4 regions of the Lysinibacillus sp. FSL K6-0075 genome follow, and region 2 is predicted to be linked to each of the others. Evidence: riboswitches for the same ligand, from Rfam matches in the RefSeq annotation. Region 2 holds a riboswitch; each other region holds the start of a gene.
What was found. Region 2 has a riboswitch for S-adenosylmethionine ahead of MHB65_RS08895 (YezD family protein). Riboswitches for the same ligand answer to the same signal wherever they lie in the genome.
Positions count from the first base shown of each region.

Region 1: linked by a shared signal. The riboswitch ahead of MHB65_RS02350 (MetQ/NlpA family ABC transporter substrate-binding protein) and the one ahead of MHB65_RS08895 (YezD family protein) in region 2 are both predicted to bind S-adenosylmethionine.
Region 3: linked by a shared signal. The riboswitch ahead of metA (homoserine O-succinyltransferase) and the one ahead of MHB65_RS08895 (YezD family protein) in region 2 are both predicted to bind S-adenosylmethionine.
Region 4: linked by a shared signal. The riboswitch ahead of MHB65_RS21775 (bifunctional homocysteine S-methyltransferase/methylenetetrahydrofolate reductase) and the one ahead of MHB65_RS08895 (YezD family protein) in region 2 are both predicted to bind S-adenosylmethionine.

Region 1 is NZ_CP151947.1:500,988-508,621, reverse strand. It holds gene MHB65_RS02370 (PucR family transcriptional regulator ligand-binding domain-containing protein) at 1-777, shown strand, start outside; gene MHB65_RS02365 (carbon-nitrogen family hydrolase) at 830-1,624, opposite strand; gene MHB65_RS02360 (pyridoxal phosphate-dependent aminotransferase) at 1,721-2,890, shown strand; gene MHB65_RS02355 (PPC domain-containing DNA-binding protein) at 3,365-3,868, opposite strand; SAM riboswitch class I at 3,991-4,095, shown strand; gene MHB65_RS02350 (MetQ/NlpA family ABC transporter substrate-binding protein) at 4,185-5,015, shown strand; gene MHB65_RS02345 (ATP-binding cassette domain-containing protein) at 5,122-6,147, shown strand; gene MHB65_RS02340 (methionine ABC transporter permease) at 6,140-6,811, shown strand; gene MHB65_RS02335 (enoyl-CoA hydratase-related protein) at 6,825-7,604, shown strand; gene MHB65_RS02330 (alpha-hydroxy acid oxidase) at 7,619-7,634, shown strand, end outside.
Region 2 is NZ_CP151947.1:1,851,500-1,859,133, forward strand. It holds gene MHB65_RS08885 (LysR family transcriptional regulator) at 64-945, shown strand; gene MHB65_RS08890 (phosphopantothenoylcysteine decarboxylase) at 1,017-1,688, shown strand; SAM riboswitch class I at 1,898-1,993, shown strand; gene MHB65_RS08895 (YezD family protein) at 2,064-2,219, shown strand; gene MHB65_RS08900 (flavin reductase family protein) at 2,310-2,795, opposite strand; gene MHB65_RS08905 (VOC family protein) at 2,945-3,730, shown strand; gene MHB65_RS08910 (amphi-Trp domain-containing protein) at 4,235-4,513, opposite strand; gene MHB65_RS08915 (cold-shock protein) at 4,659-4,859, opposite strand; gene MHB65_RS08920 (formate--tetrahydrofolate ligase) at 5,072-6,751, shown strand; gene MHB65_RS08925 (hydantoinase/oxoprolinase family protein) at 7,223-7,634, shown strand, end outside.
Region 3 is NZ_CP151947.1:2,633,597-2,641,230, forward strand. It holds gene plsY (glycerol-3-phosphate 1-O-acyltransferase PlsY) at 1-558, shown strand, start outside; gene MHB65_RS12940 (HesB/YadR/YfhF family protein) at 578-868, shown strand; gene MHB65_RS12945 (spore germination protein) at 1,081-2,625, shown strand; gene MHB65_RS12950 (Ger(x)C family spore germination protein) at 2,651-3,850, shown strand; gene MHB65_RS12955 (hypothetical protein) at 3,855-4,088, shown strand; gene MHB65_RS12960 (endospore germination permease) at 4,120-5,268, shown strand; gene metA (homoserine O-succinyltransferase) at 5,309-6,244, opposite strand; SAM riboswitch class I at 6,370-6,481, opposite strand; gene MHB65_RS12970 (hypothetical protein) at 6,984-7,613, opposite strand.
Region 4 is NZ_CP151947.1:4,360,405-4,368,038, reverse strand. It holds gene MHB65_RS21785 (globin-coupled sensor protein) at 1-197, shown strand, start outside; gene MHB65_RS21780 (protoporphyrinogen oxidase) at 1,006-2,400, shown strand; SAM riboswitch class I at 2,500-2,600, shown strand; gene MHB65_RS21775 (bifunctional homocysteine S-methyltransferase/methylenetetrahydrofolate reductase) at 2,693-4,540, shown strand; gene metH (methionine synthase) at 4,533-7,634, shown strand, end outside.

The sequences.
Region 1 (7,634 bases), 1.4 Mb from region 2:
ATTTTAGCCGATTGGATTGATCAAAAACTGTCTAAGGAGGAAATCTATAAATTTATCGTTACACATTACGCTAACTACATACAATCTAGTGGGGCTGTCTTTATTTTAGCCTCTCCTAATACTTTGACAAAGGCACAAGAGGATATTGTCTATAGTAAGCTTTATTATCGTAATCTCTTTGAGCAGCATGGCTTTATTCCGTTTTTATTTGAAAGAAAGAGCTATGTTATTTTTATTTTACTTCATACAAAAGATAGTAAAGCCACTCGTGATACGTTAAATAACCTGTTTTCCTCCTTACCCAAAACTGAATTTTATAAAAAGCAGCAAACACAGGGCTATCAGATAGCCGTTGGGAAAGTGGTTTGTGATGTTGATGAAATTCCTAAAAGCTATCAAACTGCCCTAGAAACCTTATATATTTGTCGAAAGGTACAAACGTCCTCGTTCTTTTATGATGATCTGCATTTATATCATTTAATCTATAAATTACAAATGCAAGTGAATTTACAGGAAGTGATATACGACTATTTACAGCCCGTTATTGAATACGATGAAAAAAACAATAGCAAGCTCCTCGAAACATTACAGGTGTATTTACAAACAAATGGCTCTAAACAGCAAACAGCGAACCAATTGTTTATTGTGCGTCAAACACTCTATCATCGCTTAAAAAAGCTTGAAAGTTTACTAGGCAAAAATTTTATGAAGGGGCATAACCGCATTACACTTGAATTTATGCTACTAGCCAATTCATTGATCGAGGATAAGAGCTAGAAAAAAAGTTGGCACGCAAAATGGGATCTTCCCTCCTAAGCGTGCCCCTTTATTACCCTTTCACAACTACATCCTGATACAGTCCAGGTCTGCGATCATCGTAAACAGGGATTCTTCCACGTACTTCATCGACAATCGAAAAGTCTACATCGATCACCGCTACTTCCTCGTCCTCAGCACCAACCCAAAGTACTTCTCCCCAAGGCTGAATAATCATAGATTGCCCATTAAAGTTTTCTACCTTTTTCGAAATACGATTAACTGCTATGACAAAGCATTGATTTTCAATTGCACGAGCCTGCAGCAATGTTTTCCAATGGTCAATCCTTGGAGTTGGCCACTGCGCTGGTACAAATAATACCTTTGCTCCTTGTAATGCATGGGCACGTAACCATTCTGGGAAGCGAATATCATAGCAAATAACACCAGCAGCTTCAATGTCACCTAGAGCAAAACGATTCATTTCATTCCCTGCCTCTAAGTAAAGATGCTCGTCCATTAAACGGAAAAGATGTGCCTTGCTATATTCCCCTACAAGCTCTCCATCACGATCAAAGGTATACATCGTATTATAAAATTTGTCGCCTTTCTTTGTTGAAACAGAGCCACCTACAATATGTACATTTAGTTCCTTAGCTAGTTTAGCTAAAAAGGCTTTTGTCCGCTCCCCATCGCTATCCGCTAGCTCAGGCAGTTTTTCCAAAGCATAGCCTGTATTCCACATTTCAGGTAACACAATAATTTCTGCCCCTTGTTTTGCAGCTTCTCGAATCTTATCCTCAGCACGTGCAAAATTTTCTTCAACTTTGCCAAAGCCAACATTTAATTGAATACAACCGATTTTCATATCTATTCCTCCTCTAGACAATTAACAGAAAAAGTAATACTATTTGCTTCATATTCTTCAATAATAATTATTATATTCTGAAAAAGGTGATTATGCATGGAATTCTCTAAAAAACTACAGCAACTACCCACTCAATTTTTTGCAGCACTCGTTCAAAAAGTAAACACGGCCTTAGAAGAAGGACGTGATGTCATTAACCTTGGGCAAGGAAATCCCGACCAACCCACGCCTCCTCACATCATTCAAGCATTACAGGAGGCGGCTGAAAACCCACAAAACCATAAATATTCACCATTTCGAGGTATCGCTGAATTACGCCAAGCAGCTGCCGACTTTTATCAACGTGAATATCATGTGGAACTAAATCCTGACACAGAGGTAGCGATTCTTGGTGGGACAAAAATAGGTCTAGTTGAACTACCTTTAGCTGTGTTAAACCCTGGCGACACGATGCTCTTACCAGACCCTGGCTATCCAGATTACTTATCAGGTGTCGTATTAGGGGATGTTAATTTTGAAGTGATGCCACTTTTTGCTGAAAATGATTTCTTACCTGATTATGATGCATTATCTGATGAAGTGAAAGAAAAGGTAAAGCTACTTTACCTAAATTACCCGAACAATCCTACAGGTGGTACAGCAACACTTGCGTTTTTTGAAGAAACCGTTCGTTTTGCGAAGGAACACAATATTATCGTATCACATGATTTTGCTTATGGAGCAATAGGATTTGACGGTAATAAACCAATTAGCTTCCTACAAGCAGAGGGTGCAAAAGAAGTTGGGATTGAAATGTATACCCTATCGAAAACCTATAATATGGCAGGCTGGCGTATAGGCTTTGCCGTTGGGAATGCCGAGATTATTGCTGCTATTAATCTTATTCAGGATCATCTGTTTTGTAGTCAATTCCCTGCTATTCAACAAGCAGCAGCAGTAGCACTGACAGCTTCCCAACAATGTGCGGATGAACTACGAGCTACTTATGAGCGTCGCCGAAATGTACTCATTGAAGAAGCTCAAAGAATCGGCTGGCATGTTACGGCTCCAAAAGGCTCCTTCTTCGCATGGCTCCCTGTACCATTAGGCTATACAAGCGAACAATTTGCTGATCTATTGCTTGAAAAAGCTGATATTGCTGTGGCAGCTGGCAATGGTTTCGGTCAATATGGCGAAGGCTACGTCCGTATCGGTTTGCTGGTAAGCGAGGAACGTTTACGTGAAGCAATCCATAGAATCGAGCAGTTACAATTATTTAACAAATGACAATGCCATCAATAGATTATTTGTGAAAGGTGAAAAGACCTTCTACCCCAATCCATAAAAGTGTTATCGTCTTAACAAAGGTTGTACAAATAAAATGAAGGTGTACACTACTCATTTTTATTGAGGGTTGTTGTGACTAATCATCTCTCCACATTGAAAATAAGAGCCTATCCTCTCTCTAATCATACAAATAATGAGTTATTTTGTTCACTACTACTAGTATGAAAGAGGGAAAGACATTTTTACAGAATGGTTGATTGGAGTGGAGCCAGCGTCACTCCTAGGGGATTTAGCGTCACAGAGGAGACCTTGGAGCGAACGGAAGTGAGTGAAGCGGCTCATCGGACACCCCCTGGAAAGGACGCTGGCGGAACGGAAATCAACCCATCACCCTGCTAACAGGTCTTTTTCTGTTAGTGACATGATCTTTTTTCCACAACATGTGTCCTGTAGCTAACTCTAGCTACAGGATCATTATTTTTCAATTTTCCTTGGCTGCCCTAAACCATTTTCTAATGGATAAAATTGAACATGACCTGTTTCATCATCCAATTTTCGAATATGTTGAATACCTTGTACCTCAGCCAGTACTAGGTCAGCAGTAATAACAGGATTTCCCCCTTTTATTAAATGCCCACCTGACACAACACCCCATTGATCGCTCATAGAACCATGGAAATGTGTTTCATATCCCCCGTCACGCTTACACACCACACCAGAGCCTTGAATAAATTCAAGTGGTCCATCTTTTTCAACCACATCACTAAAACGAACTTGAATCTGAGCTGTTGCATCTGGCACTAAATATACAAAGCTACTTTTTTGAAAGCTACCAATACAGCTAACAATCGTTGCTGACTCAATATGATTCTCTTCACAGAGCGCCTCAATTCCCTCAATGATATCTGTCCCTGTTAGAAGACGAGCACTAATAACCTTACCAAATGAACCTATACCATAATTAACTCTCACAGACATTGTTATCCCTCTTTCACGTCGAAATATTATAATTATATAAAAATTTTAAAAATTAATTATTGACTTACTATACCCTATAAATTATATTAGTTCTATCGGAATTACAAAAAAATATTATAAATCTCTTATCAAGAGTAGCTGAGGGACTGGCCCTATGAAGCTCGGCAACCTCCTTTTTAAAGGAAGGTGCTAAATCCTGCAAACGATCTTCGTTTGATAGATAAGAGAGGACATCTTTTCATGAGCCTCTCTTAGTTTGTAAGAGAGTTTTTTTATTTTCAAAAAACCGATAAAAACAATCTTGGAGGTAGTTTTCATGAAAAAGAAAAATAAATTTTTAGTAGGTTTAGCAAGTTTAACATTAGTAGCAGCTCTAGCAGGTTGTGGCTCTAAAGAAGATAGTAAAGGCCAAGCTGAGGCAATTGATGAAAAGAAAATCGTCGTAGGTGTCACTTCTGGTCCACATGAGCAAATTGCAGAAGTAGCAGCTAAAGTAGCAAAAGAAAAAGGGCTAGAAGTAGAGCTAAAATCATTTTCTGACTATGTTTTACCTAATACTTCCTTAGCTGAAGGTGATCTTGATGCGAACAGCTATCAACACGAACCTTTCCTCGATACATTTAATAAAGATCATGATACAGATTTAGTCCCAGTGGGCAAAACGATTTTGAATCCAATGGGTATCTACTCTGAAAAATATAAATCCTTTGATGACATTCCGGATGGTGCAACGTTTGGCCTACCAAATGACCCAACGAATGGAGCACGTGCCCTCTTTGTTTTACAAGAAGCTGGCTATATTAAGCTAAAAGATGGCGCAGACTTAACAGCCTCAATCCGTGATGTAGAAGAAAACAAAAAGAATTTAAAATTCATTGAATTAGAGGCAGCTCAAATTCCTAAACAGCTTAGTGAAGTAGATGTAGCAGCTATTAATACAAACTTTGCATTAGAAGCTGGCATTAACCCTAAAGACGACTCTATTTTATTGGAATCTACTGACTCTCCATACGTGAACTACATTGTCGTACGCGCTGAAAATGAAAATGACCCAACAATTAAAAAGTTCGTTGAGGCTTACCAATCTGATGAAGTACGTCAATTCATCGAAGAAGAATTCAAAGGTTCAGTAATCCCTAGCTGGTAATACATTCAGGAAGCTTCTATAAGCCGAAGAATCTGCCGAAATTCCTCTATGGGAAGACGAGCAGATTCTTGCTTTTTAGAAGGTTGAGAAAGGAGCAAACAATCGCATGATTCAATTACAAAATATCTCAAAAGAATTCAAGTCGAAAAAAGGCATCATTAAAGCTGTGGATGGGATCAATCTTCATGTAAAAAAGGGACAAATTCATGGTGTGATCGGCTATAGTGGTGCTGGTAAAAGTACACTCATTCGTTGTGTTAATCTACTAGAACGTCCTACAGCAGGAAAAGTAGTGATAGACAATGTAGACATTACGACCCTTTCTCTTCATGAATTACGTCAAACACGCCAAAAAATCGGGATGATTTTCCAGCACTTTAATCTATTAAAAACAGCAACAGTTTACAATAATATTGCCGTTCCCTTAAAGCTACTAGGCTATAAAGAGACGGAAGTAAAAAACCGTGTAGCTAAATATGCTGAAATTGTAGGCTTAACAGATAAACTAGATAGTTACCCAAATCAACTTTCAGGTGGTCAAAAACAACGTGTGGCTATTGCACGTGCCTTGGCACAGGAGCCAGAGATTTTACTTAGTGACGAAGCAACAAGTGCACTTGACCCTGAGACAACGGAAGCCATTCTTGAATTGTTGTTAAAAATTAACCGTGAATTAGGCATTACGATTCTGCTCATTACACATGAAATGAATGTGATTCAAAAAATTTGCGATGAGGTTTCTGTTCTAGAATCAGGGAAAGTTGTGGAATTTGGCACAGCTATTGAACTTTTTGCAAAACCGAAGCACCCTACAACGCGAAAGTTTTTAAATACAATTTCACAACGTAACTTATCCCCTTCTCTTATTGAGCAATTAAATGTTTCAGGTAGTGTAATCCGTTTAACATTCCTTGGTGAAAGCACTGGTAAGCCATTATTAGCAGAAGTCACTAAGGTATACGATGTGCAACCAAATATTTTAACGGCTAATATTATTGAATTAAAAAACGGCATTGTCGGCAATATTGTGGTGCATCTACATGGCGAGACGCAGATTGTCCAAAAGGCGCTAACTTATTTTTCGGAAAATGGCGTGGCAGTGGAAGAATTAGGAGGTGCGTTCAATGAGTAGTATCCAAAGTTTCTTTACAGATTGGTCAGATGTTATTGGCAAAGCAATTATCGAAACATTTCAAATGGTCGGAATTTCATTGTTGTTCTCCATTCTAATTGGTATTCCATTAGGGCTATTAATCGTTTTAACACGACCAGGACAATCCTTTGAAAATAAATTTTTCTATCAGTTTTTTAATCTATTCATCAATATTGTCCGCTCTGTGCCATTTATCATTTTATTATTCTTCATCTTACCTTTTACCAAGTTAATTGTTGGTACAACAATTGGTGTTAAAGGTGTAATCGTTCCGTTAGTTGTTTACACAGCTCCTTATATTGCACGATTGATGGAATCTGCGCTTTTAGAAGTGGATTCAGGAGTGGTAGAAGCTTACACAGCCATGGGTATTAAACGTCGTCATATTATTTGGCATGTACTATTACGTGAAGCTCGTCCATCGATTATTTTAGGCTTAACGATTGCCACAATTGGATTAATTGGTGCAACGGCAATGGCAGGAATGGTTGGTGCTGGCGGATTAGGTGACCTTGCCTATCGTTATGGTCATTTACGCTATGAGGTTGATGTGATGTATGCAACTGTCTTTATCTTAATCATCCTTGTGCAAAGCATTCAATCTATCGGCAACCGCTTCGCTGCGAAATTGAAAAAAGATTAAGAGGAGAATGAAGATGACAAAGGAAATTTATGTAGAGAAAAATGGCTATATTGCAACGTTAGTATTAAATCGCCCTGATAAACGAAATTCGTTTTCAAAGGCAATGTTTCAAGCTATAGTAGACCATCTTGAACAGCTACGTGTAGATTCTTCTATCAAGCTCTTGATTGTCCGCGGTGTCAATGAAGTAGCCTTTTCATCTGGTGCTGATATTAGCGAGTTTTTAGATATTCGTTATGCTGCAGACAATGCCAAAGCCTATAATGATTTGGCTTTAAAGGCAATCGATGCCCTCTATAAATTTCCGCATCCTACAATTGCTATGATCCAGGGCTTAGCAATTGGCGGTGGCTTAGAGTTAGCAAATGCTTGTGATTTTAGAATAGCAACACCTAAGAGTAAGCTAGGTATCACCGCTGCAAACATAGGTATTGTCTATAATTTAGAAAGCACGAAACGTCTCATCAATATTGTTGGTGTCGCTAAGGCAAAGGAAATTTTATACACAGCCAACATTTTTACAGCTGAAGAAGGAAAAAACATTGGTTTAATCACGGCCCTACATGAGCCAGAGGATATTGAAGATGCCACACTGCAATTCGCTGAACATCTATTAAGTAAATCATCCATTGCAAACGCAGGCATCAAAAAAATTATCCAGGCGATTGTAGATGGTGAAAATGAAGAAAGCGATGAGCTGGCACAGTTAGTTTTGGATTCATTTAGTTCAGACGATTATAACGAAGGTATTCAAGCCTTTTTAAATAAAAGAAAGCCTATTTTCAATAAATAAGTGAGGTAGTAACGATGACAAACACAACTG
Region 2 (7,634 bases):
TAGTAAAACGAATGTTTATAATGAATAGGATTAAAAAAATTCATGTATATAGAGGGATTGCGGATGAGCTTAGTTAAATACGAGATTTTAACAAAGGTGGCAGAGGTGGCAAGCTTTACAAAAGCAGCTGATGCACTAGGGTTAACACAGTCTGCTGTGAGTCATGCCGTGTCAAGTTTAGAAAAAGAATTTGGCTTTGCTCTCATTCATCGAAGTCGTGTAGGTGTAACATTAACAAGTGAGGGACAAACGATGCTAAGGGCAATGCGTCAGGTTTTGGATGCGCAGGAATTATTACAGCAGGAAGCAGCTCATATTCTTGGCGTGACACGTGGTAAGGTTCGAATTGGTGTAATTTCAAGTATTTCTTCGAATTGGATGCCAGAAATTGTTCGGATTATGGATAATCAATTTCCAGGAATACAGGTGGAGTTACGAGAGGGAGATTACTATGAAATTGAACAATGGCTTTTAAGTGGTGAAGTAGAAGTCGGGTTCTTGAATGGTCAAAAGTCAGAGCAATATCAATTTACTGAGTTACAACAAGACCCATTATTATGTATTGTTTCGGATAAAAGTCCCTTATTTGATAAGACAGAAATTGATATCGTAGACCTAGAGGATATGCCATTTATTATGACTTCCTATAAAGGGACAAATGATGTCAAGGTGCTATTAGAGCAATATCATATAAAGCCGAATATTCGCTTTGAGCTTTCTGAGGAGGTAGGGATTCTTTCTATGATTTCACATCATTTAGGGATTAGTATTTTACCCCAATTGGTTATTCAAAATTTACCACCAACATTGAAAGCGATTCCATTAAAGCAAGGTGGCTACCGCACCATTGGGATTGCTATGAAACACCATGCTTCACCCGTTACAAAGAAATTTGCAGAGATTTTAAGCGCTTGGTTAAATGAACAAAACAGCTCCCTACGATAGTCGCTATTGAAGCATATCCTTACATTACGTTAAAATAGTATTTGTATATATTTCAGAAAATAGGTGAGTGTATGGGGACATTACAAGGCAAAACCGTACTCATTACAAGTGGGGGAACACTTGAAAAATGGGATCGTGTACGAGGGCATACGAATTTATCAAAAGGCACAATGGGCTGTTATTTAGCAGAGGCGGCGCTGGCTGCTGGCGCTAACGTAGTATATATGCATGGTTACTTTGCACAGCTCCCAGAAAACCACAACAAAATGACATTGATAAAATTTGAAGGCATAGAGGATTTAGGACAAAAGGTGTGTCATGCTGTCCAACAACAAGTCGATATCGTCATTATGGCTGCTGCTGGCTCTGATTGGGTCATTGACAAGGTGTATGATCAATCAGGTAATTTAATGGAGGAGGCGGGGAAAATGCCTTCCGACGAACCACCTATTATTCATTTTAAAAAGGCGCCAAAAGTGTTAGGACAAATCAAGGGCTGGCAACCAAAGGTAACATTAGTAGGCTTTAAGCTCGAAGCGACGGATGATGAGGAGTTCTTGCTAGCTCGCGCAAGACTGCGTATGGAAACAGCCAATGCTCAATTTATGGTAGCAAATAGCTCCCAGTCTTTATACGGAGGGGACGAGCCTCATTGGATCGTGCCTGCTGAAGGCCAACCAATCAAGGTGATGGGGAAGCAACAGACCGCACAAGCTTTAATGGCCTGTTTACAAGAACAATAAAATCAAGAACTGTGCAGAGGCTATATTTCTGTGCAGTTTTTTTCTTTGCTTCTGTGGTTAGATATACTGACATAGCATACAATACGGTAGGATTATGTGTGAATAGTCTATAAAATTCTCACATTGCATAGTATTCAACTAGGTTTTCTAATATTTTGTATTGACATTCCTATAGCAGAATTATAGAATTATTTTCAAGAAACGCAGTACTCTTATCAAGAGAGGTGGAGGGACTTGGCCCAATGAAGCCTCGGCAACCGAAAAACAGGTGCCAAATCCAACAGATGGTGTCTGAGAGATAGGAGGGGCTATCAATCAGTTTGATGCGTTGGCCTCTTTATGATCAATAAGGATAAAAAAGAAGGGGTGTATCGTATGGCTCAGTCGGTAAAAGTAGATGATAAGAAATTAGAGGCAATTGCGAAGGCGATTCAAAATCTTGAATTTGGTGAAGTGCATATTACGATTCAAGATGGTGTGATTGTGCAAATTAATAGGCTTGAAAAGCAGAGATTTCCGCAGAAAAAATAACAATGATTTCAGTAGAACTTATGTCAAACGGCCACCTATAAGCATGAAGGATTTCCTTTGCTTACAAGTGGCCCTTTTTTTGTGTAAAGGCTAGCTATAAAAGCTTTTTGGTATAGGACCGATATGACGGCGATGATAAAGTAAAGGCTCTTTTTGAGCATTTGTAATGTCTATTACCTGCCCAATAAAAATGGTATGGTCGCCAGCATCAATTTGCTGAAACGTTTTACATTGTAAATTAGCTGCTGTATCATGTAAAATCGGTAGTCCAAAAGAGGAAGTTGACCACTGTGCTTGTGCAAAGCGATCAGGGATTTTACTTGCAAATAGTGTACATAAATGTTCTTGATCACTCGCTAAAATATTGACCGCAAAATTTGGCGCAGCCGTAAAATAAGGATGGAGCTGAGATTTTTTATCGAGTGACCACAAAATAAGGAGCGGGTCGATTGAAACAGATGCAAAGGAATTGACGGTTAAGCCAATAGGTTTTGTGTCATGACATGTCGTGACAACTGTTACGCCTGTAGGATAATTACCTAATGCTAATTTAAAAGCAGCTACTAAATCTGTCATTCAAATCACCTCTTTATGAAATTAGTGAACGGAGTTTGTAGGTAAACGAAACTTTTTTTCATATCCTACTAGTAACTCCTTTTCTTGAGTAAATTTTAAACCAATCAAACATACAGGTAAAGGTAATGGGGAAAGAAAGGGGAATGGCCATGACTTTATATTTTGATCATCTGGTTCATCAAGTGGAATCACCAGAAAATATAAAGGTTTTCTTCAATAAACGAAATGTCCATACAGTGAATGGTGGGCAGCACACGATGTGGGGGACTTATAATACGTTAAGCTACTTTGGCTTAAGCTATATTGAACAAATTGCTATCTATGATCGTGATTTATTTGAGCAAGCGGCACAATACCCATATTCCCTACATTATACGTTTAAACGTGATCAAGAGCGCCAGGGATTTTCTCGAATTGCCCTGCGCACAAAAAATATTGAGGAAGAGGGTCGGCGCTTGCGAGCATTAGGCTATGAAGTATATGGGCCAGATGCATGTAGTCGAACAAGACCAGATGGCACTGTTGTAGAATGGAAGCTACTGCATTTTGGCAAGCCAGATCTTCCAATCGATTTTCCATTTTTGATTGAATGGGCGGAGGAAGATGAAGAGCGTTTGGCTCAACTAAAGGCAAGTGGTGCCATTGATGTAAAACAGGCTATAACGATGGAATCCATCCAATTCTATGTCAAGGACATGCAGGCAACCGTTCAGCTGTGGCAACAGGCGTTGCAGCTACCAGAGCCTGTGCAATATGAGCAGTATATGTCACTACAGCTACCGAATATGCGTTTAGATTTCTATAAGGAAGAGAGCGCAGTAGCCATGACACTCGGTCATGTCAAAGAAGGACCATTTGGCGTGACATTAAAAGATCCAAAACGTACAAAGGAAACGTTAGTTTGCCCAGGCGCTTTTTATTGGATAAATCGATAATGAGAAAAATCCACTTCATCAGAGAAGTGGATTTTTACATGTTGCTGAACTAGAAGAAAAAGACTTTTTCATAAGGCGAGAGGTTGATTTCCGTTCCGCCAGCGTCCTTTCCAGGGGGCGTCCGATGAGCCGCTTCACTCACTTACGTTCGCTCCAGGGTCTCCTCTGTGACGCTAATTCCCCTAGGAGTGACGCTGGCTCCACTCCAATCAACTTGCTACAAAAGTTGACTTTATTAATCTTTCATCATTTCCATAGTGTAAAGTAATTAGTCACGACAACCACTAATAAGTGAAAACCCTTCATTTGTATTTGTAAATAACTTTACTAAAACGATAACACTTTTGTGGATTAGAGTGGAAGGCCATTTGATTAGTAAAACCGGCGAAACCCTACACGGAGAGTCAGCGTCAAGCAAGTAGCCTGCAACGGAATTCTATTTTCACCTTCCTATTCGATAGAAAAATCCACTTCAACAGAGAAGTGGATTTTCGTTGCCTATTATTATTCTATCGTCATTTTTTTCGGTGATTCTGTACCTGTATACCAATCAAATTCAATTTCAAATGAATGCTTGTCGCCCTTTTTTGTATAGGAGTATTCGATTTTGAGCTGCTCACTAGGGCTAACAACAGTTGGCTCTGTGCCTTGAACAAAAGTGAATTCACCATTCTCTTTAAGTTTCTTTGCAATCATTTCCAGTGTCGCCGCAAATTCTGCTACACTTTGTCGTTCTTTATGCTTCAAAATAACTTCTGTCATTGGTTTATTTTGTTTTTGCATCGAAATCCCTCCTTACGTATTGTTACTTCTATTATAACATGGAAGGGTCACTAAGTTTTTTTAACAACACAAAAAGCGGATGGAGGAAACGATCCTTTTCCTAATCCGCTGCTAATCTGGAACTACACGGATAGCCCCATTCTGCTTATAGTTTTACAACATTTGATGCTTGGGGTCCACGATTGCCTTCCACAACATCAAATGAAACCTTTTGACCTTCTTCAAGTGTACGGAAGCCTTCCTCCTGGATGCCCGTAAAATGAACAAATACATCTTCGCCATCATCACATTCAATAAAGCCATAACCCTTTTCATTATTGAACCACTTTACGATCCCCTGTTGCATAAGCATTCGCCTCCAATGCGCTTGAATGTAAAATAAAGTTAACTAAGTCGTGCTATATTGAGAAAATGTGAAAAAATTGCATTTTCTCTTAGAACATACAGGAATTGAACAAAGTTGTCAATCGATTGTCGAAATGCTCGTATGTCTGGCTTTCTTTTTTTTTACAATTAATACTATAATGGAAATGAACAACATAGAAAGTAGGATGCCAAATGACAACGAAAAATCAACCATTATCAGATTTAGAAATCGCTAGTCAAGCAGTGATCAAACCTATTACGGAAATTGCCAATGCTGCGGGTATTCCAGACGATGCCCTTGAGCAGTATGGACGCTACAAAGCAAAGATCGATCCATTAAAAATTACAGCTCAGGGCGAGGATGCAAAGGTTGTATTAGTCTCAGCCATTAGTCCAACCCCAGCAGGTGAAGGGAAGTCGACGGTAACGGTAGGACTGGCAGATGCCCTTCATCAATTAGATAAGAAAGTGATGGTTGCTTTACGTGAACCATCATTGGGTCCCGTAATGGGCGTAAAAGGTGGAGCAACTGGCGGTGGCTACGCACAGGTAGTACCGATGGAGGATATTAATTTACATTTCACTGGTGACCTTCATGCGATTACAACAGCTAACAATGCTTTATCTGCATTCATTGATAATCATATCCATCAAGGGAATGCATTAAACATTGATCCACGCCGTATTATTTGGAAGCGTGTAATGGACTTAAATGATCGTGCCCTTCGTAAGGTAGTGGTGGGATTAGGTGGTCCTGTTCAAGGCATGCCGCGCGAGGACGGCTTTGATATAACAGTTGCCTCTGAAATTATGGCGGTATTCTGTTTAGCAACAAGCATTGAGGATTTACGCGAGCGCATTGCAAGTATCGTGATTGGCTATACTTTTGAGCGTGAGCCTGTCTTTGTGCGTGATTTACAGGTAGAGGGTGCCTTAACACTATTATTAAAAGATGCCTTTAAGCCAAACTTAGTTCAAACATTAGAGGGAACACCTGCCATTATCCATGGTGGTCCATTTGCGAATATTGCTCATGGCTGTAATTCCATTATGGCGACACAAACAGCTCGTAAGCTAGCTGATATTGTGGTGACAGAAGCGGGCTTCGGCTCTGATTTAGGTGCTGAAAAATTCATGAACATTAAAGCCCGTAAAGCTGGCTTTAAACCAAGTGCGGTAGTTATCGTAGCGACAATTCGTGCATTAAAAATGCATGGTGGTGTACCGAAAACAGCGCTTGTAGGTGAAAATGTGGAAGCACTTCTACAAGGAATTGAAAACTTAGCTAAACATGTTGATACAGTTCGTACATTTGGCGTTGAACCAATTATTGCCTTAAATCGTTTTATCACGGACACAGAAGCTGAGCTAGAAGCTGTTCTGAACTGGTGTCAGGAAAATCATGTTCGTATTGCTCGTACAAATGTCTGGGAAGAGGGCGGTAAAGGTGGTCTAGCCCTAGCTGAGCAAGTACTAGCTGTGCTAGAGGAAGAAAACAACTTCTCTCCTTTATACGACGTAACAGAATCGATTGAAGAAAAAGTACGTACGATTGTGCAAAAGGTATATGGCGGGAAAGATGTACAATTTACAGACCAAGCTAAAAAACAAATTGCCCAAATCGAAAAATTCGGCTGGGACTCTCTTCCGGTTTGTATGGCGAAAACACAGTACTCTTTATCAGATCAACCAAGTTTACTTGGTCGTCCAGAAGGCTTTACCATCACAATTCGTGAAGTTATTCCAAAGCTTGGTGCAGGCTTCTTAGTGTGCCTAACTGGCGATATTATGACAATGCCAGGACTTCCAAAAGCACCTGCTGCCCTACGTATGAATGTCGATAATGAAGGACATGCGGTAGGATTGTTCTAAATTCATGTTGAAAGCTGCCCAACTTAAATGGGCAGCTTTTTTTATCGATAATGGAGAAACCTGGTTCCTAGATGTTCGCTGCATTGTCTGGAAGTGACCTAACTCATCGTCTATCTACAATGCAAACATGGGATAAATGTGAAATTTTAGTTGATTCCTTCACCCGCTACATGAGTAAAAATTCATAAAAATTAATTTTTTTTAAAAGATTTTAAGATTCTAGTGAAAACTAGGATCTTTTTTATGTTGTAGAAAAAACACGAGAACTTTCCTTATATAAATGTGTTTGGTATTTTTTATTAATAGTTCTCTGATTTTGGAAAGAAAGAGCGGATTTTTACAACGAAGGACAATTGTCAAATGAATTTTTATTTAAAAAATACATTGAATTTTCTTTTTCTTTTAAATATAATTTATTTAATTCTAATTCGGAACACTGTACCGATAATAGGAACACGGAGGGATGAAGTCTTGAAAATCGCAACAGATATTGGCGGTACTTTTACCGACCTAGTTTTCACAGATGAAAAAGGAAATCTTCATTTTGATAAGGGCCATACGACACCTGGTCATTTTGAGGATGGCATATTAAATGTATTAGGACGACATGTAACAGAAGATTCTTTAATTGAATCATTTATTCATGGATCGACGGTTATCATCAATACATTAACGGAAAGAAAAGGGGGCGTAGTCGGGTTAATTACAACAAAAGGCTTCCGTGACATCATAGAAATTGCTCGTGGAAATCGACCAGACTTATATAACTTTAAATATAAAAAGCCAGAACCATTTGTAGAGCGTTATTTACGACAAGAAATTGATGAGCGAATCGATTTTAAAGGAAATATTATGAAAGCGCTTAATACCGAGGAAGTTGGCG
Region 3 (7,634 bases), 780 kb from region 2:
ATACCTTCTGGATTATGGATAGGCAAAATTTTTTATAATACCGATATTCGTGAACACGGGAGCGGTAATCTTGGTGCGACCAATACTTTTCGAACGTTAGGGAAGAAGGCAGGTATTGTTGTTACGGTGATGGATGTCTTAAAAGGGACAGCCGCTGTCTTACTCGTGACACTTCCCGTTTTCTCTGACAGTACACTCCATTCTTTATTACTTGGTCTTGTCGCTGTGATCGGTCATATGTTTCCGATCTTCGCCAACTTCCGAGGTGGGAAAGCCGTGGCAACTTCTGCGGGTGTATTATTAGGCTATTCTTGGCCTCTCTTTGTCCTACTATTTATTACCTTTATTGTGACATTAAAAATCACAAAAATCGTTAGCTTAACATCGATGATAGCCGCTTTAGTAGCGCTTATTTATGCAATCGTTTATTATTTTATTACAGGTGACTTTGCATTAGGCATCTTGGTAGCCTTTTTATTTACCTTTATTGTTTATCGCCACCGTGCCAATATTGCACGTATTAAAAACGGCACCGAACCAAAGGTAAAATGGCTGTAGGAAGAGAGGAGCATTTGAAATGAACATTGCATTGACAGATGAAGCCCTACAATGGTTCAAACATGAAATGGAAGTTGAACCTGGCGATACAATTCGCTTTTATGCACGCTACGGTGGCTCTAGTCCGTTTCATGAAGGCTTTTCACTCGGCATGACACGTGAGGAACCCATTGCCATAGGTGTGCAGACAGTAATTGATGACGTCATCTATTACATTGACGAGAAAGATCTTTGGTTCTTTAACGATCACAATTTACATGTTGACGTTGATACAAGTAAAGATGAATTACAATACGACTATCGTACATAAAACAAGTCTATCCTTTCAGCCCATGAAAGGATAGACTGTTTTTTTATTTAGTACAGAACAATTTTCCGAGACAACTTGAAAAACCCGCATACGATTGTTGCACAGTACGTGATTTAACCGCAATTTGCTAATTTTTCATCCCCTTTTCGTTTATCTCTCAAAAAAATTGTCCACTCTAATGATAATGAACGTCCATTTGAGGAGGAAAACATATGTCCATGTCCAACAATATCGAGACCTCCCCATCCCATACAACGAACGATTTGTTGTATACTTCCCTATCTAAAAATATAAAAATCATTCAACAGTCGCTAGGGCATAGTAATGATATTATCATACGCGAAATTACGATTGGAGAAGCGGTTCCCCATAACCTCGCTATTATTTCCATCGATGGCTTATCGGATAAAACCACTATTTCTGATTCTGTTATCGATAAACTGATGGCAAATATTGAAGAAGAACAAGATATTGAGATAACAACGATTAACCAATATGTACGGAATTCCTATCTAACAGTAGGCGATGTGACGAATATCGAGCATTTTACAACACTCTACAATGCCATCCTCAATGGTGAAACGGTTATTTTATTAGACGGTTTTGCTGAGGGGATTGTGACAAGTACCAGAAGTGCCAAGGATCGAGCTGTCACAGAGCCATCGACTGAATCTGTTATTCGCGGACCGAGGGAATCCTTTACCGAAACCATACGTACCAATACTGCGCTCATCCGTCGCAAAATAAAAAGTCCCAATCTCTGGATAAAGTCACGCGTTATCGGTGATGTGACACAAACAGATGTGGCGGTGATGTATATAAATGGCATCGCCAGTGACAAAATTGTCGCAGAGGTATTAGCTCGATTAGACCGCATTAATATCGACGGCATACTGGAAAGCGGCTATATAGAGGATTTTATTCAGGATTCAAAAAATTCTATGTTTCCAACCATCTACAACTCCGAACGTCCTGATGTCATCGCAGGTGAATTATTAGATGGCAAAGTGGCGATTCTCGTTGATGGCACACCTTTTGTTTTAGTTGTACCAGCGTTATTTACATCCTTTTTACAATCAGCAGAAGATTATTATCAGCATTGGATGATTAGCTCACTTGTACGTATCTTGCGTTTTTTTGGTATCAGTCTAGCGTTAGTAGCACCGTCTTTGTATGTTGCAATTACCACCTTTCACCAAGAAATGCTACCAACACCTATGTTGATTAGTATTGCATCGCAAAGAGAAGGTGTACCCTTCCCTGCTGTTGTCGAAGCCCTTATTATGGAGATTGCCTTTGAGGTACTAAGGGAAGCTGGGCTACGGATGCCTAGAACAATCGGGCCAGCTGTGTCCATTGTAGGGACATTAGTTATTGGTCAGGCAGCAGTTGATGCAGGCGTTGTTTCGGCTGTAATGGTCATTATTGTGGCCTTAACGGCGATTTGTAGCTTCCTATTCCCTGCTTATGGCTTATCGAATACCATTCGTGTGCTACGTTTTCCATTAATGATTTTAGCTGCTATGTTTGGTTTATTTGGTGTCATGTTTGGCATTATGGTCATTATTCTTCATTTATGTAGCATTCGATCATTTGGTGTACCTTATTTAAGCCCTTTTGCACCGTTAATATTACAGGATCAGAAGGATGCCTTTGTGCTGTTTCCGCGTAGAAAGTTACTTACACGACCTCGTTTAGTCAATCAAAAAAATATTGTTAGAGGCCATAACTATGTCAATGTAAAAGGAAGGAAATAACTACTGGATAAATGAGGAATGGAATATGGCAAAAATAAAATGGATTTGCTTACTATGTATCCTCACTTTACTGTTAAGTGGTTGCTGGAGTAAGCGTGAATTAAATGAACTAGCCATTGTCGTAGCACTGGGCATTGACAAAATAGACGAAGAATATGAAATTACGGTTCAAATTGTCGATCCTAGTGAAGTTTCAGTGCGACAAGCTTCCACTCAGCGCTCTCCTGTTGTTAGCTATCATTCTAGAGGCGAAACCATCTTTGAGGCCATTCGAAAAATGACGACCCTTGCTGCACGAAAGCCTTATTTTGCCCATCTTCAAGTGGTTGTTTTAGGAGAAGATCTCGCGAAAGAAGGAATCAGTGATGCACTCGATTTAATTGTAAGGGACCATGAATTTCGTAAGGATTTCGATGTCATTATGTCTCATGAAGCGACAGCGAAGGAAGTATTAAATGTATTAACACCCATCGAAAAGGTTCCAGCTAATAAAATGTTAAATTCCCTCGATGTCTCTGAGAGAGCTTGGGGCTCCACAATAGCAGTTAATATTGATGAATTAGTCAATACATTAAGCAACAAGCATAAAGGGGCGTTAATTTCTGCTATTGAAGTTCATGGCGATAAGAAATTAGGGGTAGATCAAACAAATGTGCAACGTGTTAAAACACCTGTGCTGTTACAATATGCGGGCTTAGCAGTCTTTAAAGGGGATAAATATATGGGGCTGCTATCCGAGGGTGAAAGCAAAGGCATTAGCTTTCTTAACGACAAAATTCAAAGTACGATTGAAATCATCGCCTGTCCTAATAAAGGGACTTTATCTACGGAAATCACCCAATCCACTACAAAAGTGAAAGGGTCATTTAAAAATGGGAAGCCGAAAATCGATGTTCATATTAATGTTGAGCAGAATGTTGGAGAGGTCGAATGTGATATCAATCTCACCAAAAATAAATCGATTGATTACGTTAATAAAAAAACAGCCCAGGGTATCGATGAACGCATTGAAAAAACATTAGAGATAATGCAACAGCAATATGAAATCGATGTTTTTGGTTTTGGTGATGCCCTACATCGTGCAGATGCAAAGCAGTGGGGAAAAATCAAGGATGAGTGGGCTTCCCTCTTTCCCGATTTGCCAGTGGCTGTTCACGTGAAGGTAACAACACAAGGATTGGGTACGATGCAAAATTCATTATTAAACAAGCCAAAGGAGGAGTAATGAAATGGTGCTAGCTGTAGCTATCTTGATCATCTCAATCATCGTTGCACTTCTATTTATTCCAAAGTTCAAAAAGCAACAGGATAAAAAAACCATTATTGTCTTCTCCTTTTTGCTACTCATTGGAACTGCTTTAAATATGGCCATTGCCCTGAAAGTCCATATTCCAAGCCCATTAGATTTAATTACCTTTATCTTCACACCAATTAAGGATTACATTGTGTCATTCACAAAATAAAAAGATGGACTGAGAAACGGAGGGTAGCTAGATGGAAAAAGAGATCATTAGTTCAAGACAGTTTACAATCGTTACCTTCCTCTATTCTATCGGTACAGCAATTTTAATTATCCCTTCAAGTATTACGGGCGCTGCTAAGCAAGATGCTTGGGTTGCAGCAAGCATTGGTGTTGTGCTTAGTTTACTGGTCATAAAGTTATTCTTAACACTTGCCAATCAAACACCCTCTCTTAATTTTATAGAGGCGAATGAAAAAATTCTTGGTCGTTTTTTTGGGAAAATCACAGCCATTTGCTTTCTCATTCTCACCTTTTTCTCCACTGGAGAGTTACTTTATTTTATTGGTATTTTTATGAAAACCGAAGTTATGCCAGAAACACCGACATTAGCATTCGCCCTACTGTTCAGTATCATTATTATGTATGCCGCGTATCTAGGGATAGAGACGTTTGCCCGTTCAGCAGAAATTCTCTTTCCGTTGTTTATCTTTATCTTTATTTTTTTCGTCGTTTGTATTACCCCTCAAATTACATTTGAGAATATTCAGCCTCTACTAGAAGCAACCAAAACATCTATGTTTTATAGTATTGCACGCTTTATGAGTATCTTTTCCTTTCCATTACTCGTGTTATTGATGCTATATCCCGCTGGCGTCAATGTACAGCCATCTGCACAGAAAGGGCTATATATTGGGACCATCCTTGGTGGTGTCGTCTTAATTACGTTGATTGTCCTATCGATTCTTGTCTTAGGGCCTGAAAACACAGCATCTAGGACATTTCCCAGCTATGCCTTAGCGCAAAGAATATCCATAGGGAATTTTTTGCAGCGTATTGAAATTATTATGGCATTTATGTGGATTTCGTCTATTTATATTCGCACATTTATGTATTTCTATACGACCGTTGTTGGCCTTGCCCAAATTTTGAAGATCAAGGATCATCGTCCGCTTATTTTACCGATGGGCATCATTATCATTGGACTTTCTCAAATTGTTCATCCAGATATTGTGCATTCTACTAATTATAATAATGAAATTTGGCCTATCTTTTCCTTTATCTTCACCATTTTATTACCCATACTTTTGTTGATTGTGGCAGTTATTCGAAATCGTAAATCTAAGGCTCAAAATACCGAAACACCCCAACAGGATACAACGAAGGAAAATCAAAAAGTCTAATTTCTTCTACGTTTAGAAAAGAAATTAGACTTTTTATTAATTAGATATGATATTCGATTTCATCTACAAAATCCCATTCGTATGGTGTTTCTTGGTAGACATAGTAGTTCAACCAGTTAGAGAATAATAAATGCGTATGGGCACGCCATGTATTCATCGGCTCTTGTTTCGGATCATCATTCGGGAAGTAATTCACAGGAACATCGATATCTATGCCCTTCGCCACATCACGGCTATATTCATCGGCTAGTGTTGTCGCATCATACTCCAGATGCCCCGTAATCATAATATTTTTATTATCTTTTGATTGTACGATGAATACCCCTGCATCCTCTGAATAGGATAATAATCGTAGGTCTGGATGATTGCGAACCTCGTCAATGGAAACAGATGTATAGCGAGAATGAGGCGCAGTAAATAAATCGCTAAAGCCGCGCACTAAATCCACCGTTAAATCTGTAATTACATGGGAATAGACGCCTGAGCATTTAGCAGCAAGCTCGACCTTTCCAATGCCATAATGGTGATACAATGCAGCCTGTGCCCCCCAACATATATGTAGCACGGATGTCACATTCTTTTTAGACCAATCCATAATTTCTGAAATTTCCTGCCAATAGTTGACATCTTCAAATGCCATTTTTTCTACAGGTGCCCCAGTAATAATCATGCCATCATAGCGTCGGTGACGAATTTGGTTGAACGTTGTGTAAAATAGCTGCAAATGAGATTTACTCACATTTTTCGACTCATGTGTGGCCGTATTTAAAAAGGTAATATTCACCTGCAGTGGTGTATTCCCTAATAAACGTAGTAATTGAAGCTCTGTTTTTTCTTTTTCAGGCATTAAATTTAGTATTAATATATTTAATGGACGGATTTGCTGTGTTTTCGCTCGATCCTCTTCCATGACGAAGATTTTTTCCTCACGTAAATGTTCTCCAGCTGGTAAATTTTTCGGAATATTAATTGGCATCTTGCTTTCCCCTCTCTATAATCACTCTCTTTTTTTAGCAAACCTTGCTTGCAAAGAATGCAACTAAATTAAAAAATCCTCCTCATTCCATACGAGATAGAATGAGAAGGATTTTTTCACGTCCACTCTTATCTCTCAAAGGAAAAAATCCTTTGCTGGAATTAGCACCTTTCTAACAATTGTTAGAGGTTGCTGAAGCGTCATCGGGCCAAATCCCTCAGCTTCTCTTGATAAGATTATTTAATTATCTTGAATTGTAACACGAACTAGTTAGAATATCAATAATTCATAGAATATTTTGTGATTCATGTGCATGTTCCTTGCTCATTTGATGTACACTAAGCTTGCTATATGTGGTGTTTCTACATTTAAAATTTATGGTAAACATGCCGTAATTATGAAATATTGTATGAATCTAACTAGTTTTAGTATGGGAGTATTACATTTGCCTATTTGTTTATTCCACTTCTTATAAAATCTATGTAATCTTCATTATAACTCATACTTCTGAAAAAAAGAAGTGTATATAAATAAATTAAGTTAAAATTTTTAATTTAAGTAAAAAAAGGATATTTATTTCATGAAAGAAAAAAAGACTACAGCAAAATACTGTAGTCATTTCATTTCTATTCCACAAAAAGGAAAGAAGTTGAAACAGTGAAAATTAAGCACATTATCCATTTAATAGTAACGCCTATAAATATCAAAATCAATCAATTTTATTAAATAAACAACCTAATCATTTTAGTGTAGATTGTTTGTGTAATATCACTGTAAACTTCCTATACCAAAGATTAATTTCTTTGATAATTTGCTCATACTTCGGTGTTCCTGATTTTAATTCAGATATTTTTGTCTCATAAAACGGAACTTCAATAATAGGATTTGAAATATTATTTACCACAATTTCAAGTTTTATATCCTTAATAGTTTCTTTAGACTTTGTTTGTCCACTCAATCCACCTATTAATGCACCAACACCACCCGCTAATACGCCACCAACTAATGCACCGCCTACCTGTGATACCCTAGACGTTGACGTTACTGTATTAGAGTTAGAAATAACTTTTACCTCTATAATTTCTTGAAATTTTATTTTTTGTACATCAGGTTGCCTGTACTCTTTCGATAATTTAGGTATTTTCACAATGATTACTTCTTCTGTAATTTCATTAATTGAAAGTACCATCCTATCAACTAATAAATCACGACTTGACCAGTAAGCATCATCTTTTATACCAACTTCATCAAGCGTCATTCTTATATTATTTTCTATCTCTTTAACTTCATTTTTCCCCTTAGAAAATATTGTGATATACCATATAATAAATAAAATTATTAAAATTACCAATAATATTAATGGCCACATTTAATCTAACACCCCATATTA
Region 4 (7,634 bases), 2.5 Mb from region 2:
AGGAAAATATGTTACAAACTGAAGGTCAATTTACGAGTATATTGGGAGCCATGACAGAAGCAAAAGATCAAAATGATTGTATGGCAACGAAAATACAAGCAATTGTAGGCATATTAAGTGAATTAGGCACTTCATTTACTGAGGTAACGAATTCAGCAGAAAAATTAGCGAACTTTGCGCAAAATTTAAAAGGATAGACTACTAACATTTACATCTATTTGTATTTTTAGAAGTATTAAACACTATAGTACCTATTAAAATGTTTGTTGTGTAAATATTGCAATAGAGGATGGATCTTTTAGAGATTCAGAAAGCAAGAGCTATTTCACTGATGAAATAGCTCTACATGTTGTTGAAAAAAGAGGATGTCAACGGCAGAAAAGGCAACTTTGCAGGGTGAGGGGTTGATTTCCGTTCCGCCAGCGTCCTTTCCAGGGGGCGTCCGAGGAGCCGCTTCACTCACTTCCGTTCGTTCCAGGGTCTCCTCTGTGACGCTAAATCCCCTAGGAGTGACGCTGGCTCCACTCCAATCATCCATTCTGCAAAGTGTCTTTACTTTTTTTCATAGTAGCATAGCGATCAAATCGCCTATTATCTGTATTCTTAGCGGGGATAAGCTCTTATTTTCAGTGTGGAGAAGTGATGCGTGACAACACCTCTTCATAAAGAGTAGTGAGCACCTTCACTTTATTTGAAAACCTTTGCTAAAAAGTTAGTGGGTTGAAGTGGAAGGCTACTTGACTCCCGTGGGATAGCGAGACAGGCGAAACCCTGCACGGAGCGGTAGCGGAGGAAGCGATTCGGCGCTCGCCCACAGGAAAGCAAGTAGACTGCAACGGAAATCCATTTCTACCTTTCAATTGACTGTTTTGTTTTTCAACACTAAGGAGAGCTATTTCACTGATGAAATAGCTCTATTTTTGCTAAATTTGTAAAGGGTTTAACGTAATTTTCAATGAAAAAAAGATTATACTGTAGAAAGAACTAAAAATAGGGGCGGTTACTATGAAAACAGTTGTTGTTTTAGGCGGCGGAATTACAGGACTATGTACAATGCATTATTTACAACGTCAAGTGAAGGAGAATAATTTAGATGTTCGTCTAGTGCTTGTAGAAAAAAATACATATTTAGGAGGCAAATTATATTCAGCACATGAACAAGGCTTCATTATGGAAACAGGTGCTGATTCTATTGTAGCCCGTCATCAAGGCGTTATGGAACTCGTACAGGAGCTTGATTTTGAAGCGGAGCTAGTTTACAACGAAACAGGTATTTCTTATATTTATACGAATAATGAGTTACACGCTATACCAACAGATTCAACATTTGGTATACCGATGAGTTTGGCATCCTTAGAAGAAAGTACACTTATTTCAGAGCAAGGAAAGAAAGAAGCGTTAAAGGATTTAACATTACCAAACAACGGCTTCACAAAGGAAAGTTCAATAGGAGAATTTTTAACTTACTATTTAGGGGAAGAACTGGTGAAAAATCAAATTGCACCAGTACTTGCAGGTGTTTATTCAGGAGATTTACATCAGCTTTCCATTGGCTCTACTTTACCGTATTTAATTGATTATAAGAATAATTATGGAAGTATTATTAAAGGTTTTGATGCGAATCGTGAGCAATTTGTTAAAGCAGCGAACAAAAAATTTATATCCTTTAAAAATGGTTTATCTTCTTTAATTGATCGACTTGAACAAACATTATCAGATGTAGAAATCATCAAGGGCGTTACTACTCTAAATGTTCAAAAACAAGATAAAAACTACACAATTTCCTTAGCTAATGGTGAAAATATTGAGACAGATTTTGTCGTTTTAGCATTACCGAATGATGCTGTTCAAAATCTACTACAGGATGAATCTTTAAACCGCTATTTTGACCAATTTACCACAGCGTCAGCCATTACCATCTATTTAGGCTTTGATGTGCCAGACTCTAGATTGCCAGCAGATGGAACGGGCTATATTGTTTCGCATAATTCGGATGTTACTTGTAATGCAGCAACCTGGACGAGTCGTAAATGGAAGCATACATCGAAAGAACATAAATTACTTGTACGACTCTTTTATAAGAGCATCAATCCAGCCTATGAGCAACTACGTGCCATGACGGATGAGGAATTGGCAGCTGTAGCTTTAGAGGACGTGAGAAAAAGCCTAGGAATTGAGGAACAGCCAACAGTTGTGAATGTAACAAAATGGATTGATCAAATGCCTAAATATGATCTAGCTCATCGTGAAGCGTTACAAGGATTACTACAGGAATTACATGAAAAGTATCCACATTTATCGATTGCTGGGTGCTCATATTTTGGCGTAGGTATCGGCGCTTGCATTCAAAACGGGAAAAAAATTGGTGAAGAGCTTGCGAAGGAACTTGCCAATTTCTAAGGTTTTAAGTGGAAAAAAACTTTGTTATGTGAAATAGTCTTGACTCATTCGTCAGTAAACGATATGATTCTTTTAATTATTTAAAAAATTCATACTTAATTCTTATCAAGAGAAGCAGAGGGACTGGCCCATTGAAGCTTCAGCAACCAACTTTATTGTCAGGTGCTAAATCCAGAAGACCGTTGAGTCGAAGATGAGAAGGAACAACAATGATGAATCGTTAAAGCCTTCTTTTTTTATGAAAGAAGGCTTTTTATTATTATATAGAGACATAGGAAGAGAGGCTAGTTTTATGGGATTGCTTGAAAGGTTAAAAACGCATGTATTGACAGCAGACGGTGCAATAGGCACAGTGCTATATGGCTATGGATTGGAGTATTGCCATGAGGAAATGAATGTTCAGAGACCTGAGTTAATTGAAAAGATTCATAGAGAATATATTGCAGCTGGTGCTGACATCATTCAAACGAATACGTACGGTGCAAATGCCATTAAATTAGCTCGCTATGGATTAGAATCACGGGTCCAACAATTTAATGAAGCGGCTATTACCATTGCAAAACGAGCAGCGGCAGATGGCGGTCAATTTGTCTTAGGGACAATTGGAGGTATTCGAGGAATTCGTAAAAGTGATGCAACATTAGATGAAATATTAGCGACAGTTGAAGAGCAAGCAAATGTTTTACTTGCAGGAAATCCAGACGGCCTTTTACTCGAAACCTATTATGATTTTGAAGAATTAACTGCAACCTTAAAGATGCTACGTGCAAAAACAAATTTACCGATTATTGCACAAGTATCTATGCATGAGCCTGGTGTTTTACAAAATGGAATGTCTTTAAATAATGCCCTGCATGAGCTAGAAACACTCGGTGCAGATATCGTGGGTGTCAATTGTCGACTAGGTCCACATCATACGATTCAAGCATTTGAAGGTGTAGAACTTCCTAACAAGGCATTTATGTCTGCCTATCCGAATGCCTCACTTCTTGACTTAGAAGATGGACGTGTCGTTTATGAATCAGAATCGGATTATTTTGGTCGAGCGGCTGTCGAATTACGTGATCAAGGCGTACGCTTAATAGGGGGCTGCTGTGGTACGACACCGAAACATATTGCAGCAGCAAAGAAGTATTTAGAAGAGTTATCACCGGTTCAGGAGAAGCATGCGAAACCTGAAAAGATTGAGATTGTTCGTGAAGCAGAGCCACCAAAGTATGAGCCTCTTCATGAAAAAGTAAAACGTGAACGCTCTGTCATAGTAGAATTGGATACACCTAGACATTTAGAGATTGATGGGTTCCTTGAAGGAGCAAAGCAACTGTATGATGCAGGTGCAGATGTAGTCATGATGGCAGACAATTCACTGGCCTCTCCACGTATTAGCAATATTGCAATGGGAGCATTGTTAAAGAGTACACACGGTGTACGCCCACTAACACATATTACATGTCGAGACCGTAATTTAATTGGTCTACAATCGCATTTAATGGGATTAAATGCTTTAGGTATTCATGACGTGTTGGCCGTTACGGGTGATCCAACAAAAGTTGGAGATTTCCCAGGTGCGACAAGTGTTTATGATGTATCTTCAATGGAGTTAATCCAATTAATTAAGCAGTTAAATGAAGGGGTTTCTTTCTCAGGCAAGCCACTTCGTAAAAAAGCAAATTTTTCAGTTGCTGCTGCATTTAATCCAAATGTCCGTGTGTTAGATCGTGCTGTGACACGCTTAGAGAAGAAAATTGAGCATGGAGCAGACTACTTCATTTCTCAACCAGTATATACGAAAGAAAAAATTGTAGAAATTTATGAGGCAACAAAGCATTTACAAGCACCAATTTACATCGGCATTATGCCTGTTACGAGTTATAAAAGTGCTGAGTTTTTACATCATGAAGTGCCAGGTATCAAATTATCCGAAGATGCCTTAGCAAGAATGAAGGCATGTGGGGAAGATAAGGAACGGGCAACATTGGAGGGAATTGCTATTGCCAAAGAATTAGTAGAAGTGGCTGCGCAATATTTCAATGGTATTTACCTTATTACACCGTTTTTACGTTATGATGTGACCCTAGAGTTGATGAAATATATAGAGCAATTGGATGAACAGAAAAAAGGAGTAAGTATACATGGCTAAGCACTCGATTGAAGAGCAACTAGAGAAACGTATTTTAATTCTTGATGGCGCAATGGGAACAATGCTACAAAACGAAAATTTATCAGCAGAGGATTTTGGTGGCGAGGAGCTTGATGGCTGTAATGAAAATCTTGTCCTTACTAGACCTGATGTCATTGAGAAAATTCATCACAAATACTTAGAGGCAGGCGCAGATATTATTTGTACAAATACATTTGGTGGGACGCCTCTTGTGTTAAATGAATATGATCTTGGCGCAAAAGCCGAAGAAATTAATAAGCGTGCAGTGGAAATTGCTCGCCAAGCAGTGGATAGTTATTCGACATCGGATTGGCCACGTTTTGTCGCAGGGGCTATGGGACCAACAACAAAAACCTTATCAGTTACAGGTGGTATTACATTTGATGAGCTAGAGGAAAATTTCTTTGTACAGGCAAAGGCATTAATTGAGGCAGGAGCCGACGTTCTGTTATTAGAAACAAGTCAGGATATGCTCAATGTCAAAGCAGGCACCCTAGGCGTAAAGCGTGCTTTTGAGGAAACTGGAAAAGAACTACCAGTCATGATTTCTGGAACAATAGAACCAATGGGTACGACACTTGCAGGGCAAACAATTGATGCCTTTTATATTTCAATCGAGCATATTAAACCATTATCAGTTGGCCTAAACTGTGCGACAGGACCAGAGTTTATGACAGATCATATTCGTTCATTAGCAGAGCTTTCAACAGGCTATATTAGCTGTTACCCGAATGCAGGCTTACCAGATGAAGAAGGATGTTATCATGAATCACCAGAATCGCTATCGCAAAAATTAAAAGGTTTTGCAGATAAGGGTTGGCTTAATATTGTAGGTGGATGTTGTGGAACGACTCCAGCTCATATTGCAGCCATTCGCGAGGTTTTAAAAGATGAACAACCTCGACAATTACCTGAAAAAACACATGGTCATGCGGTATCGGGAATCGAACCCTTATTGTATGACGATTCTATGCGTCCGTTATTTATCGGGGAGAGAACAAATGTTATCGGCTCTCGTAAATTTAAGAATTTGATCATTGATGGAAAGTTTGAGGAGGCAGCAGAGATTGCACGTGCACAAGTAAAAAATGGTGCTCATGTAATCGATATTTGTTTAGCCAACCCTGATCGTGATGAATTAGCCGATATGCGTGGATTTATGCAGGAGGTTGTAAAAAAGGTTAAGGTGCCTCTTGTGATTGACTCGACTGATGAAAAAGTTATTGAGGAAGCGTTAAAGTTTTCTCAAGGGAAAGCCATCATTAACTCTATTAATCTTGAGGATGGTGAAGAACGATTTGATGCAGTAATGCCACTCGTGAAGAAGTACGGAGCCTCATTGGTAGTTGGAACCATAGATGAGATAGGAATGGCCGTTGATCGTCATCGCAAGCTTGAAATTGCTGAACGTTCCTATAAACTATTAACTGAGAAATGGGGACTTGCACCGGAGGATATCATTTTTGACCCGTTGATGTTCCCTGTAGGAACTGGGGATGAACAGTATATTGGTTCAGCCCTTGAAACGATTGAAGGCATTCGTCTCATCAAAGAAAAATTGCCGCAGACATTGACGGTACTTGGCGTAAGTAATATCTCATTTGGTTTACCACCAGTTGGCCGTGAAGTACTGAATGCTGTCTATCTCTATCATTGCACACAGGCAGGCTTAGATTATGCCATTGTGAATACAGAAAAACTGGAGCGTTATGCATCCATTCCTGAAGAGGAAATTAAACTTGCAAATGACTTGCTATTTAATACAAATGATGAAACATTAGCTGTGTTTACAGATTTTTATCGTGATAAAAAGAAGGAAAAAACGGAAGCGGATATTCCGAAAACGGTTGAAGGTCGTTTAGCTTACTATATATTAGAAGGTACCAAAGAAGGGCTAATAGAGGATTTAGATGCTGCACGAGAAATCTTTGAGGCACCGTTGGATATTATTAATGGCCCTTTAATGGAGGGCATGGCTGAGGTAGGTCGATTATTTAATGATAACCAGCTCATTGTAGCGGAGGTTTTACAATCAGCAGGTGTAATGAAGGCCGCTGTTGCTCATTTAGAGCAATTCATGGAGAAGGATGAAGAGAGTGCTGGTAAAGGGAAAATGGTACTTGCTACCGTAAAAGGTGATGTCCACGATATTGGGAAAAACCTTGTTGATATTATATTAAGTAATAATGGCTATAAGGTTGTCGATTTGGGCATTAAAGTAACGCCTGCCCAATTGATTGAAGCGATTCGTAAGGAAAAACCAGACTTTATTGGGCTGTCAGGTTTACTAGTGAAATCAGCGCAACAGATGGTCATTACTGCTCAGGATTTTAAAGAGGCGGGGATTGATGTACCTATTTTAGTTGGTGGAGCTGCACTTTCTCGACGTTTTACTGAAACAAAAATTGCAGATGAATATGGCGGTCCTGTTATTTATTCAAAGGATGCCATGCAAGGCTTAGAGCAAGCTAATTTATTAATGGGTGAGGGGACACGTGCAAATTTCTTAGCAGAAATTGAAGAATCCCGTCAAAAACGTTTAGAGGCCGATGAAAAAAGAGCTGCTCGTCCCGCAAAAGAGGTAACAATAAAGCCTGTACGAACAGTAAAGGGAGCGCCAGTATTTTTACCAGCCGATTTACGACGTCATGTAAAAAAAGACTACTCTGTATCGCATTTATATCCTTATGTTAATATGCGTACATTACTGGGACACCATTTAGGCTTGAAAGGGCAAGTTCAGCAATTGCTTGATGCGGGCGATTCAAGAGCAACAGAGCTAAAGGATTTAGTAGATGATTATTTAAAAAGTGATCTATTAAAGCCATCAGGTTTGTATCAATTTTTCCCTGCTCAAGCAGATGGTGATGATGTCGTTGTGTATGATCCGGCTGATAGTAAGACAGAAATTGAACGTTTTACCTTCCCTCGTCAGCAAGTTGAACCATTTTTATGTCTTGCAGATTTCTTAAAAACAGTAGAGAGCGGTGAAATGGACTATATTGCACTCATGGTAGTAACAGCAGGTCAGGGAGTTATGGCTAAAGCTCGCCAGTTAAAAGAGGATGGTAAA